One region of the Kitasatospora sp. NPDC058218 genome, then DNA from elsewhere that is predicted to be linked to it. Evidence: riboswitches for the same ligand, from Rfam matches in the RefSeq annotation. Region 1 holds a riboswitch; each other region holds the start of a gene.
What was found. A riboswitch is a leader RNA that binds a small molecule or an ion and turns the genes downstream of it on or off. The one in region 1 is predicted to bind cobalamin.
Positions count from the first base shown of each region.

Region 2: linked by a shared signal. The riboswitch ahead of ACFVYI_RS05165 (prenyltransferase/squalene oxidase repeat-containing protein) and the one ahead of ACFVYI_RS17875 (ribonucleoside-diphosphate reductase subunit alpha) in region 1 are both predicted to bind cobalamin.
Region 3: linked by a shared signal. The riboswitch ahead of ACFVYI_RS08390 (CoA-acylating methylmalonate-semialdehyde dehydrogenase) and the one ahead of ACFVYI_RS17875 (ribonucleoside-diphosphate reductase subunit alpha) in region 1 are both predicted to bind cobalamin.

Region 1 covers NZ_JBHVWC010000025.1:56,361-59,627, reverse strand. The annotation lists gene ACFVYI_RS17875 (ribonucleoside-diphosphate reductase subunit alpha) at 1-1,278, opposite strand, end outside; cobalamin riboswitch at 1,465-1,606, opposite strand; gene ACFVYI_RS17870 (hypothetical protein) at 1,976-3,267, shown strand, end outside.
Region 2 covers NZ_JBHVWC010000006.1:29,701-32,967, forward strand. The annotation lists gene ACFVYI_RS05165 (prenyltransferase/squalene oxidase repeat-containing protein) at 1-1,597, opposite strand, end outside; cobalamin riboswitch at 1,701-1,851, opposite strand; gene metE (5-methyltetrahydropteroyltriglutamate--homocysteine S-methyltransferase) at 1,982-3,267, opposite strand, start outside.
Region 3 covers NZ_JBHVWC010000010.1:5,430-8,696, forward strand. The annotation lists gene ACFVYI_RS08385 (hypothetical protein) at 1-930, opposite strand, end outside; cobalamin riboswitch at 1,188-1,359, shown strand; gene ACFVYI_RS08390 (CoA-acylating methylmalonate-semialdehyde dehydrogenase) at 1,580-3,079, shown strand; gene ACFVYI_RS08395 (acyl-CoA dehydrogenase family protein) at 3,087-3,267, shown strand, end outside.

The DNA.
Region 1 (3,267 bases):
CGTGCGGCCGGGCAGCGCGGTCTGGTTGGCGGCGCGGTTGGAGGCGTCCTTGAAGGTCATCCAGCCGTTGCCGGTCTGCGCCAGGGTGCGCATCATCCGGGCGTACAGGGTCTGCGCGGGGATGGTGCGGACGGCCTTGCCGGCCTGCTCGGCCTTCAGGTACGCCTCGTCGAAGTCGGCGCCCCAGAGGTCGACCAGCTCGGGCACGTCGGCGGGGGAGAACAGCGACCAGTCGGCGTTGGCGTTGACCCGGCGCATGAACTCGTCCGGGATCCAGTGCGCCAGGTTCAGGTTGTGGGTGCGGCGCGCCTCCTCACCGGTGTTGTCGCGCAGCTCCAGGAACTCCTCGATGTCCGCGTGCCAGGTCTCCAGGTAGACGCAGGCCGCGCCCTTGCGGCGGCCGCCCTGGTTGACCGCGGCGACCGAGGAGTCGAGGGTGCGCAGGAACGGGACGATGCCGTTGGACTTGCCGTTGGTGCCCCGGATCAGGCTGCCGCGCGAGCGGATCCGCGAGTAGGACAGGCCGATGCCGCCGGCGTGCTTGGAGAGGCGGGCGATCTGGGCGTACCGGGAGTAGATCGAGTCCAGGTTGTCCAGCGGCGAGTCGAGCAGGTAGCAGCTCGACATCTGCGGGTGCTTCGTCCCGGAGTTGAAGAGGGTCGGCGAGGAGGTCAGGTACTCCAGCCGGCTCATCAGGCCGTACAGCTCGGAGACCTCGCGCACCGACTGCTCGTTGTCGCCGACCGCCAGGCCGCAGGCGACACGGAGCAGGAACTGCTGCGGGGTCTCGACGACCTTGCGGGTGATCGGGTGGCGCAGCAGGTAGCGGGACTGCACGGTGCGCAGGCCGAAGTACTCGAAGCGGTCGTCGCCCTCGGGGTCGATCAGCGCGTTCAGGGCGACGGCGTGCTTGCCGACGAAGTCGGCGGTGGTGTCGCCGATCAGGCCCTCGGCGTGCCCGACCGCGATCGAGTCCGAGAAGGTGACCGAGCCCTGGCTGTTCGCCTCGTCGACGATCTCCAGCGCCAGCAGGCGCGCGGCCAGCTTCGAGTACTGCGGGTCCTCGGCGATCATCGACGCTGCGGCGTCCACGGCCAGCCCGCGCAGCTCGGCGAAGTCCGAGCCGGCGTGGCGGCCGCGCAGCGCGGCGGCGGCGACATGGCCGGGGTCCACCTGGGGGAGGTCGGCGCTGCGGTCGGTCAGCAGCCGGAGCAGCGCGCCACCGGGGTCGGACACCGTCGGGTCGACGGGGGCGGAGCTGGAACCCTGGGCGGGCAGGGTGACTGAGGCAGCGGTGGTCAAGGCGCTCTCTCCTGGCGGCGATCGGCGTCGGTGGCTCGGGGCCGGGCCGTTCGGGGCAGGGGAGCACGGCGCGACGGCCGGACGGCGTCGCGCGACGGTGGCATCCCCGGCCCGCCCGCGAGGCCCGGAAGTACTACTGGTGCGAAAGGCCTCTGCGGGGAGGCCAGGCAGCACGCCGTCGGCAGGTACTCGGACTCGCGGGCTCTGGTCGGAGCCGCCCGCACACCGCTGCGGGGCAGTCCCGGACTCGCACCGGGTTCCCCTGCGTCGACAGCAGGGTCGAGCATACATCTAGTGGTGTCTGCTCGATGCGACCCCACATGTTGTGCGGCATCGCGTGTCGGCGTGATGGCCGGTGGCACCGGCAAGGGGCCGTTCCCGGGCTGTTCCGGGGCCGTGTCGGGGCTTTCGCGGGTGCCGGCGGCGGGCTGTCCGGGGAGGCTGTTCCGGGGCCGTGTCGGGGCTTTCGCGGGCGTCGGCGGCGGGCTGTGACGGCCGTCGCGGGGCGCCCGGGAGCCCGCCGGGTGTTCGGATTCGGAAACGGAATGGTCACCGGGCGGACCCTCCGTCAGGGGCATGCCCTACGATCTCGGCTCATGAGCGAGCGGAGCGAGCGAATCATCAACATCAGCGGGATTCGCGGAGCGACCGCCGAGCGCAGTGAGGTGGGCGCATGAGCGACGGAACGGGCACGCCCGGGGAGTGGGCCGACCGGCCCGCCTCGCCGGGGCAGCAGCCGCCCCCTCCCGCCGGGCCGGGGGGCGCACAGAACCAGCAGCAGCCGGGCACACCCGGACAGGCACCGCAGGGCCCGCCGCCCGTCGGTGGCCCTGTCGTGCCCCCGCCCGCGCCGGTGCCGCCGGCTCCCGCGCCGTACCCCGGCGCGCCGCAGCCGGTGCCGCCGGCCCCGGGCGGGTTCGGCCCGCCGCCGGCCTCGTACGGGCCGCCGGTGCCGGCGCCGCAGCCGGCCGTTCCGCCGGTGCCCACGGTGCCCCAGCCGCCGGTGCCGCAGCCTCAGCCGCCGCAGCCCCAGCCGCCCGTGCCCCAGCCACCGGCGCACGTCCAGCCGCCGGCGCCGCGGCCGGTCCACCACCAGCACCCGCCGGTCCAGCCGCAGCCCCCGGTGCACCCGCAGCCCGTCCAGCCGCAGCCTCAGCCGCCGCAGCACCAGTGGCAGCAGCCGCAGCCCCCGCAGCCCCAGCCCCCGGCGCAGCACGCCGAGCCGGACTGGGCCGCTCTCGCGGACCGCAACGAGGCGGAGGCCAAGCGCAAGGGTCGGACCCGGATCATCGGCGCGGCCGTCGCCCTCCTGGTGGTCGGCGGCCTGGTCGCCGGCGGCCTGCTGTTCATGAACAAGGGCGACGGCGAGAAGCCGGTCGCCGAGCCCACGCCCAGCGGCACGGCGGCCACCCAGCCGCCGCCGGCGCCCACGGCCTCCGGCAAGGCGTCCCCGACGGCCACCGCGAGCGCCACGCCCGAGGACCCGTCGAAGCCGCTCTGGGAGGCCACCACCGACCCGGCGCCGCAGGACGCGGCGGCGCTCTTCTCGGCGCTCACCGTGACGGTCAACGGCGCCACCTGGAACCGCACCGTGGTCTCGCTCGACTCGCCCTGCTGGGACGGCAACTCCACGGTCGGCGGCCTCGGCAAGATCCTCGGTGACCAGGGCTGCCGCCAGGTGCTCCGGGCCACCTACGTCTCCGGCGACAGCGCGGTGACGGTCGGCGTCGCGGTCTTCGACCACAAGCAGCAGGCCGAGGCCGCGGTGAAGAACTACGTCGGTCACCTCAAGGGCGCCGCCGCCCCCGGCTCCCCGGCGTTCTGCACCACTCCGGGCTGCACCAACACCAAGGGCACCCTGGGCCGGTACGGCTTCTTCACCGTCGAGGGCTCGGCCAAGGGCGGCAACACCGCGGACGCCGCCGCCACGGCGGCGGCCGTGGGCTTCGACGAGCACGTGAAGAG
Region 2 (3,267 bases), on a different contig from region 1:
TGCCGAAGGAGATCCCGGTGGTGCCGCCGAGCGCCTGGGTGGAGGCGCGGACGTCCGAGCCCTGCTGGCCGGCGGAGGCGACGTTGAAACCGCCGTCGCCGTTCTGCCGGCCCGCCAGGAAGTCGCGCGCCTTGGCGATCTGCCCGCTGTAGGCGGACTGCCGCAGGGTCATGCCCTGGACGGCGAGGGCCGCCGAGTTGGTCGAGTCACCGGCCGCGCCGGGGAAGCCCCCGTCGGCCAGCTGCCGGCCGGCCAGCCAGGCCAGCCCCTTGTCGACCGCCTGCGCGGCCTCGTCCCCGGGGACGAGCGCGAACGCCATCACGGCCATCGCGGTGCTGTCCACGTCGGAGTCGCCGGTGGCGGGGATCAGGCTCGGCCAGGAGCCGTCGGCGTGCTGGAGGCTCTTCAGGTAGCCGATCGGAGCGGCGGCGTTCGCGGTGTCGCCGGCCCGCAACTGGGCCATGATGCCGAGCGACTGGGAGAACACCGAGGTGGCCCAGGTGTAGTTGCCGGCCGCCTCGCAGCCGGTGTCCGGGGCGGGCCGGGCGCAGACCGCCAGGGCCAGGGCGGCGATCAGGTCGTGGCCGCCGAAGGCCCGCGGATCGCGGCCGACGGCCTCGGCGAGCAGCGCCTCCTTGCCGATCGAGCCGCCACCGGCGTACTCGGTGCCGATGCCGGTCCAGTCGTTGACGGTGCGGTCACCCGCGTCCTTGCCCTGCTGGTCCAGGAAGTCGACGATCCTGCGCAGGGCGGCGTCGTCGGTGCCGGTCGCGGCGAGGGCGTAGGCGCCGTCGATGGTGAGGCCGAAGTCGGCGAAGCTCGGGAAGGCCTCGTAGTAGTCGCCGTCGATCAGGTGCGCCGGGTCGGTCAGGTAGGCGCTGCCCCTGGCCAGGTCGGGGGTCTTCCCGGCGGGCGGGGTCGGCGTCGTGGTGGCGGGGTCGCCGGTGGCGGGCGGCGGGCCGGTCCGGCTCGGGAAGGGCGAGGACGGCGAGCGGGACGCGGACGGCGAGGCGGACGGCGAAGGGCCGCTGTTCTTGGCGCGGACGGAGTCCGGGGTGAAGGTCGGTGCCCCGCTGGTGCCGCCGACGTCGGTGCCGCCGTAGACCCACGCCTCGACCTCGCCGGGCTCGGGCTTCTGCGAGCCGGCCCCGAACCGGCTGTAGGACCAGGACTGTTGGCCGGCCTCGGCGATCCAGTACGACCAGTACGCGGTGGCCTGCGGGGTGTTGACGCAGGTCTCCTCGGCGGCGGTCGGGTACTGGGTGCCGCTGTCGAAGGTCCCGTTGCCGAGCCGGCAGATGAAGGCCGGGCCGTCGTGCTCGGTGCCGGTGGTGGTGAATCCCGCGGCGTGCAGCAGGTTCATCCCGGTGGTGGGGTGGGCGTCGCAGCCGCGCACGACGCCGCCGCCCCAGTGGCCGAAGTCGACGGCGACGATCGCGCCGGTCGTCGCGGTGCACTCCTCGATCGGGTCGGCTGCGGCGCTCCCGGGGTGCCCGAGCAGCACGGCGCCACCCGCGGCGACCGCGACGGCCCCGGTGACCAGCAGGGACGCGAGGTCCCGGCCTCTGTGACGTGTGCGACTGCTGCTGACCCTCACCGGCGGCTCCCTGGTCGGTCGACGCGGGAACGACGGCGCAGCCGGCGGCCCCCGCCGTGGGGGGCTGCCCGGACCGCGTCGTAGTCCGCGACGACGCATGTGTTGCTGACGAACTCCACGGCGCAGGCATTCCGGCTCATCCACCCCGGAGGGCGGATCTACGGTTGCGGGTCAGCGCCGGAGTTGGACCGGCTTCCCCTGACTGCCGAGGATGAAAAACGGTTCATCAGACCACGCAGGCGGAAGCACCGTCAACGAGTCGTCATGTCGCCTTCGCCACTTGAAGAGCACGGGCGCGACCTACCTGAAGTTCCTCCCGGCGGCCGGTGCCGGGACGGGTGCGGCCGCAGCGGTCGCCCCCGTCCCGGCGCACTGATCGGCCGGTCAGCCCGCCAGCTCGGCGCGGACCACCCGGGCGGCCTCCACCAGGTGCTCCAGCGAGGCGCGGGTCTCCGTCCAACCGCGGGTCTTCAGACCGCAGTCGGGGTTGACCCAGAGCCGCTCCGCCCCAATCGCGGCCAGCCCGGCCCGGAGCAGCGAGGCCGCCTCCTCGGTGCTCGGCACCCGGGGCGAGTGGATGTCGTAGACGCCCGGACCGACCTCACGCGGATAGCCGGCCTCGGCGAGCTCGTGGGCGACCTCCATGTGCGAGCGGGCCGCCTCCAGGGAGATCACGTCCGCGTCGAGCTCGTCGATGGCGGTCATGATCGCGCCGAACTCGGCGTAGCACATGTGGGTGTGGACCTGGGTGTCGGCGCGGACGCCGGAGGTGGAGAGCCGGAACGACTCGGTGGCCCACTCCAGGTAGCCGGGGCGGTCGGCCGCCCGCAGCGGCAGGGTCTCGCGCAGCGCCGGCTCGTCGACCTGGATGACGGACGCGCCGGCCGCCTCCAGGTCGGTCACCTCGTCCCGCAGGGCCAGGGCGACCTGCCGGGCGGTGTCGCCGACCGGCTGGTCGTCCCGGACGAAGGACCAGGCGAGCATGGTGACCGGGCCGGTGAGCATGCCCTTGACCGGACGGTCCGTCAGATCGGCGGCGTAGCGGTACCAGTCGACGGTCATCGGGTGCGGGCGGGAGATGTCGCCGGCCAGCACCGGCGGGCGGACGTAGCGGGTGCCGTAGGACTGCACCCAGCCCTGCTGGGTCGCCAGGTAGCCGGTCAGCTGCTCGGCGAAGTACTGCACCATGTCGTTGCGTTCCGGCTCGCCGTGCACCAGGACGTCGATGCCCGCCTTCTCCTGGTAGGCGATCACCTCGCGGACCTCGGCCCGCATCCGGTCCTGGTAGGTGCCGTCGTCGATGCGCCCGGCCCTCAGGTCCGCCCGGGCGACGCGCAGCTCGGCGGTCTGCGGGAAGGAGCCGATGGTGGTGGTCGGCAGCAGCGGCAGGTTCAGCCGGGCCCGCTGCGCCACGGCGCGCTCCGGGTAGGCCTGGGCGCGGCGGGCGTCCTCGGGGGTGGTGGCGGCGACCCGGGCCCGGACGGCCGGGTCGTGGGTCAGCGCGGACGCGGCGCGGGAGGCCAGGTCCGCGCGGTTGGCGGCCAGTTGGGCCGCGATGGTGTCCACTCCCTCGCGCAGGCCGCGGGCGAGGACGGTGATCTCCTCGGTCTTCTGGCGGGCGAAGGCGAGCCAGCGGGCGACCTGCGGGTCGAGGTCGCGCTCGGCGTCGG
Region 3 (3,267 bases), on a different contig from region 1:
GGAGACCTCGACGCCGGGCAGCCCGAGGCCGGTGACCGCCGTCATGACCTCGGTGTCCAGCGTCTTGAGGGTGAACGGGACCACGTGGTCGAACGGCTCTCCGGGCCGGTCCACGGCGACGGTGAAGTTCCAGCTGTTGAGCTGCCTCCCGTAGCCGAGGAACGGCTCGTAGCCGGCGAAGACCGAGACGTTCCCCCGCTGGTCCTCCGCCGCCAGCCGGCTCAGCAGTGTCTCGTCCTGCGGCCGGGCGCGCGGTGCCTGGGCGGGGTCGAAGGCGCCCCGGCGCAACTTGGGCCGCAGGACGCCGTAGAACGTGATCAGCCGTTCGACCAGCACGACGCCCCAGGCCACGGCGAGCAGCGGGAGGGCGAGGGGCGGCAGCGGGAGCGGGATGACGGAGGTCGCGGGGTCGGAGAGGGGCTGGTAGGCGAAGGCGGCCACCAGGGCGACCGCGGTCAGGGCGAGCAGCACCTGGGCGGTGGTCTGGCGGGCGCGTGCGGCGAGGGCGTAGCGCAGGACGCAGACCAGGTCGACACCGGGTGAGGAGGCGACGGCGCGGTGCGGCTCCTTGAGGACGGACTCGATGGCCCGGCCGGCCAGGTCGCCCTCCAGTTGAACGGCCGCGCACAGGTAGCGGGTGGCGTCCGTCGCCAGGGGTGCGGCCGGCTGGTGCGGCCCGGGGTGGGGCGTCGTCGTCCAACTGCTCGATGTGGCGGGCGTCGCGACCGCGCCGGTGGCCGGGGGCATCGGCGCGAACGTGGGTGCCATCGGCGGTGCCGTCTTCGCGGGCCCCGGCAGGATCGGTCCGGGCGGTGCCACCGGGCCCGGGCCGGTGGCACCCGGGCCGGCTCCGCAGCCGGGGCAGCGGGCGGTGGACGGCGAGCAGGCCGTGCCGCAGACGGAACAGGTCCACATGTCGAATGTGCTCATCTGATCATCGGCGGCTCTCGTGCGACAACAACGTCCCCGTGTGCCGGCGGGGACGCGTCGGCAGGGTGCCGCGGAGGCCTCGCGCATGCATGCCCACAGCATGTACCTGCCCGGGACGGTCCGGCGCCATACGCTTTCGTCGTTACCAAACCAATACGTGATGTTGCGTCAAACTTGACCCTGGTCAAGGGAGTTGATCATCGCATCACGGCGATCAGGGGTGGCACCCTGGACTTACTAGGACGTCCGACTATATGGTCGTGAACAAGGCCCGCAGTGCAGGGAAGCCGGTGTGAATCCGGCACGGTCCCGCCACTGTGACCGGGGAGTGCGTCGCCGCAGTACCAGCCACTGGCAGCCAGCCGGGAAGGCCGGGCGGCGCGCGGTGATCCGGGAGTCAGGATACCGACTGCGGGTGTTCCGTGTTGTCCACGAGGATGGAGCAAACACGCATGGCACCGGTCTGCGTTCTTCCCGACCCTGGTGATCCTGCGACGGCCGCGGTGTGCCCGTCACCCTGACGGTGTGCCGCGCCCGGCAGTACCCGTGTGCGCCCGCGCCGAGCCAAGCTCGCACCGGGCCCACGGCGTCCCTGCCGTGCCCCAGTTCCCTCGGATCCACCTGACGTCCTGACGAGAGCAGGCTTGTGATGATCCGTGAACTCACCCACTACATCGGCGGAAAGCACGTCGTCGGCACCTCCGGGGTGTTCGGCGACGTGTACGACCCCAACACCGGTACGGTCCAGGCGCGCGTCCCGCTCGCGAGCCGGGCCGAGACCGAGGCGGCCGTCGCCGACGCCGAACAGGCCCAGGTCGAGTGGGCCGCCTGGAACCCGCAGCGGCGGGCCCGGGTGCTGCTGCGCTTCCTCCAGCTGGTCGAGGCCGAGCGCGAGCCGCTCGCCCGGCTGCTCTCCGCCGAACACGGCAAGACCGTCGCCGATGCCCACGGCGACCTCCAACGCGGGCTGGAGGTGGTCGAGTTCGCCGCCGGCATCCCGCACCTGCTCAAGGGCGACTTCACCGACAGCGCCGGCACCGGCATCGACGTGTACTCGCTGCGCCAGCCGCTCGGCGTGGTCGCGGGCATCACCCCGTTCAACTTCCCCGCGATGATCCCGCTGTGGAAGGCGGCGCCCGCCATCGCCTGCGGAAACGCCTTCGTGCTCAAGCCCTCCGAGCGCGACCCGTCGGTGCCGCTGCGCCTCGCCGAGCTGTTCGTCGAGGCGGGCCTGCCGCCGGGGGTGCTGAACGTCGTCAACGGCGGCAAGGAGGCGGTGGACACGCTGCTCGACGATCCGCGCGTGCAGGCGCTGGGGTTCGTCGGGTCGACGCCGATCGCCGAGTACGTCTACGCCACGGCGGCCGCGCGGGGCAAGCGCGCGCAGTGCTTCGGCGGCGCCAAGAACCACATGATCGTGATGCCGGACGCCGACCTCGACCAGGCCGCCGACGCGCTGATCGGCGCCGGGTACGGCTCCGCCGGCGAGCGGTGCATGGCCATCTCCGTCGCGGTGCCGGTGGGGGAGGAGACCGCCGACGCGCTGGTCGCCAAGCTCACCGAGCGGATCGCCGCACTGAAGGTCGGTGCCTCGCACGACCCCGAGGCCGAGTTCGGGCCGCTCGTCAGCCAGGACGCCCTGGACCGGGTCCGCGGCTTCCTGGACCTGGGCGTCGAGGAGGGCGCCGAACTGGTCGTCGACGGCCGCGGCCTGACCGTGCCGGGGTACGAGGACGGCTACTTCCTGGGGGCCACGCTGTTCGACCGCGTCACCCCCGGGATGCGGATCTACCGGGAGGAGATCTTCGGGCCGGTCCTGTGCGTGGTCCGCGCGGCGGACTACGAGGAGGCGCTGCGGCTGCCGAGCGAGCACGAGTTCGGCAACGGCGTGGCGATCTTCACCCGGGACGGCGACACCGCCCGGGACTTCACCCGCCGGGTGAACACCGGCATGATCGGCGTCAACGTGCCGATCCCGGTCCCCGTCGCGTACCACACCTTCGGCGGCTGGAAGCGCTCCGGCTTCGGCGACCTCAACCAGCACGGTCCGGACTCGGTCCGCTTCTACACCAGGACCAAGACCGTCACCTCGCGCTGGCCCTCCGGGGTCAAGGAGGGCGCGAGCTTCACCATCCCGACGATGGGCTGAGGCCGCCGTGCACACCCTGACGGAGGACCAGCAGGCCATCGCCGGGACCACCCGGGACTTCGCGCGCGAGCACCTGGCGCCGTACGCGGTCGAGTGGGACCGGGACAAGCACTTCCCGCTGGACGTGCTGCGCAAGGCGGCCGGGATCGGACTCGGCGGCGTCTACGTCCGCGAGGGCGCGGGCGGTT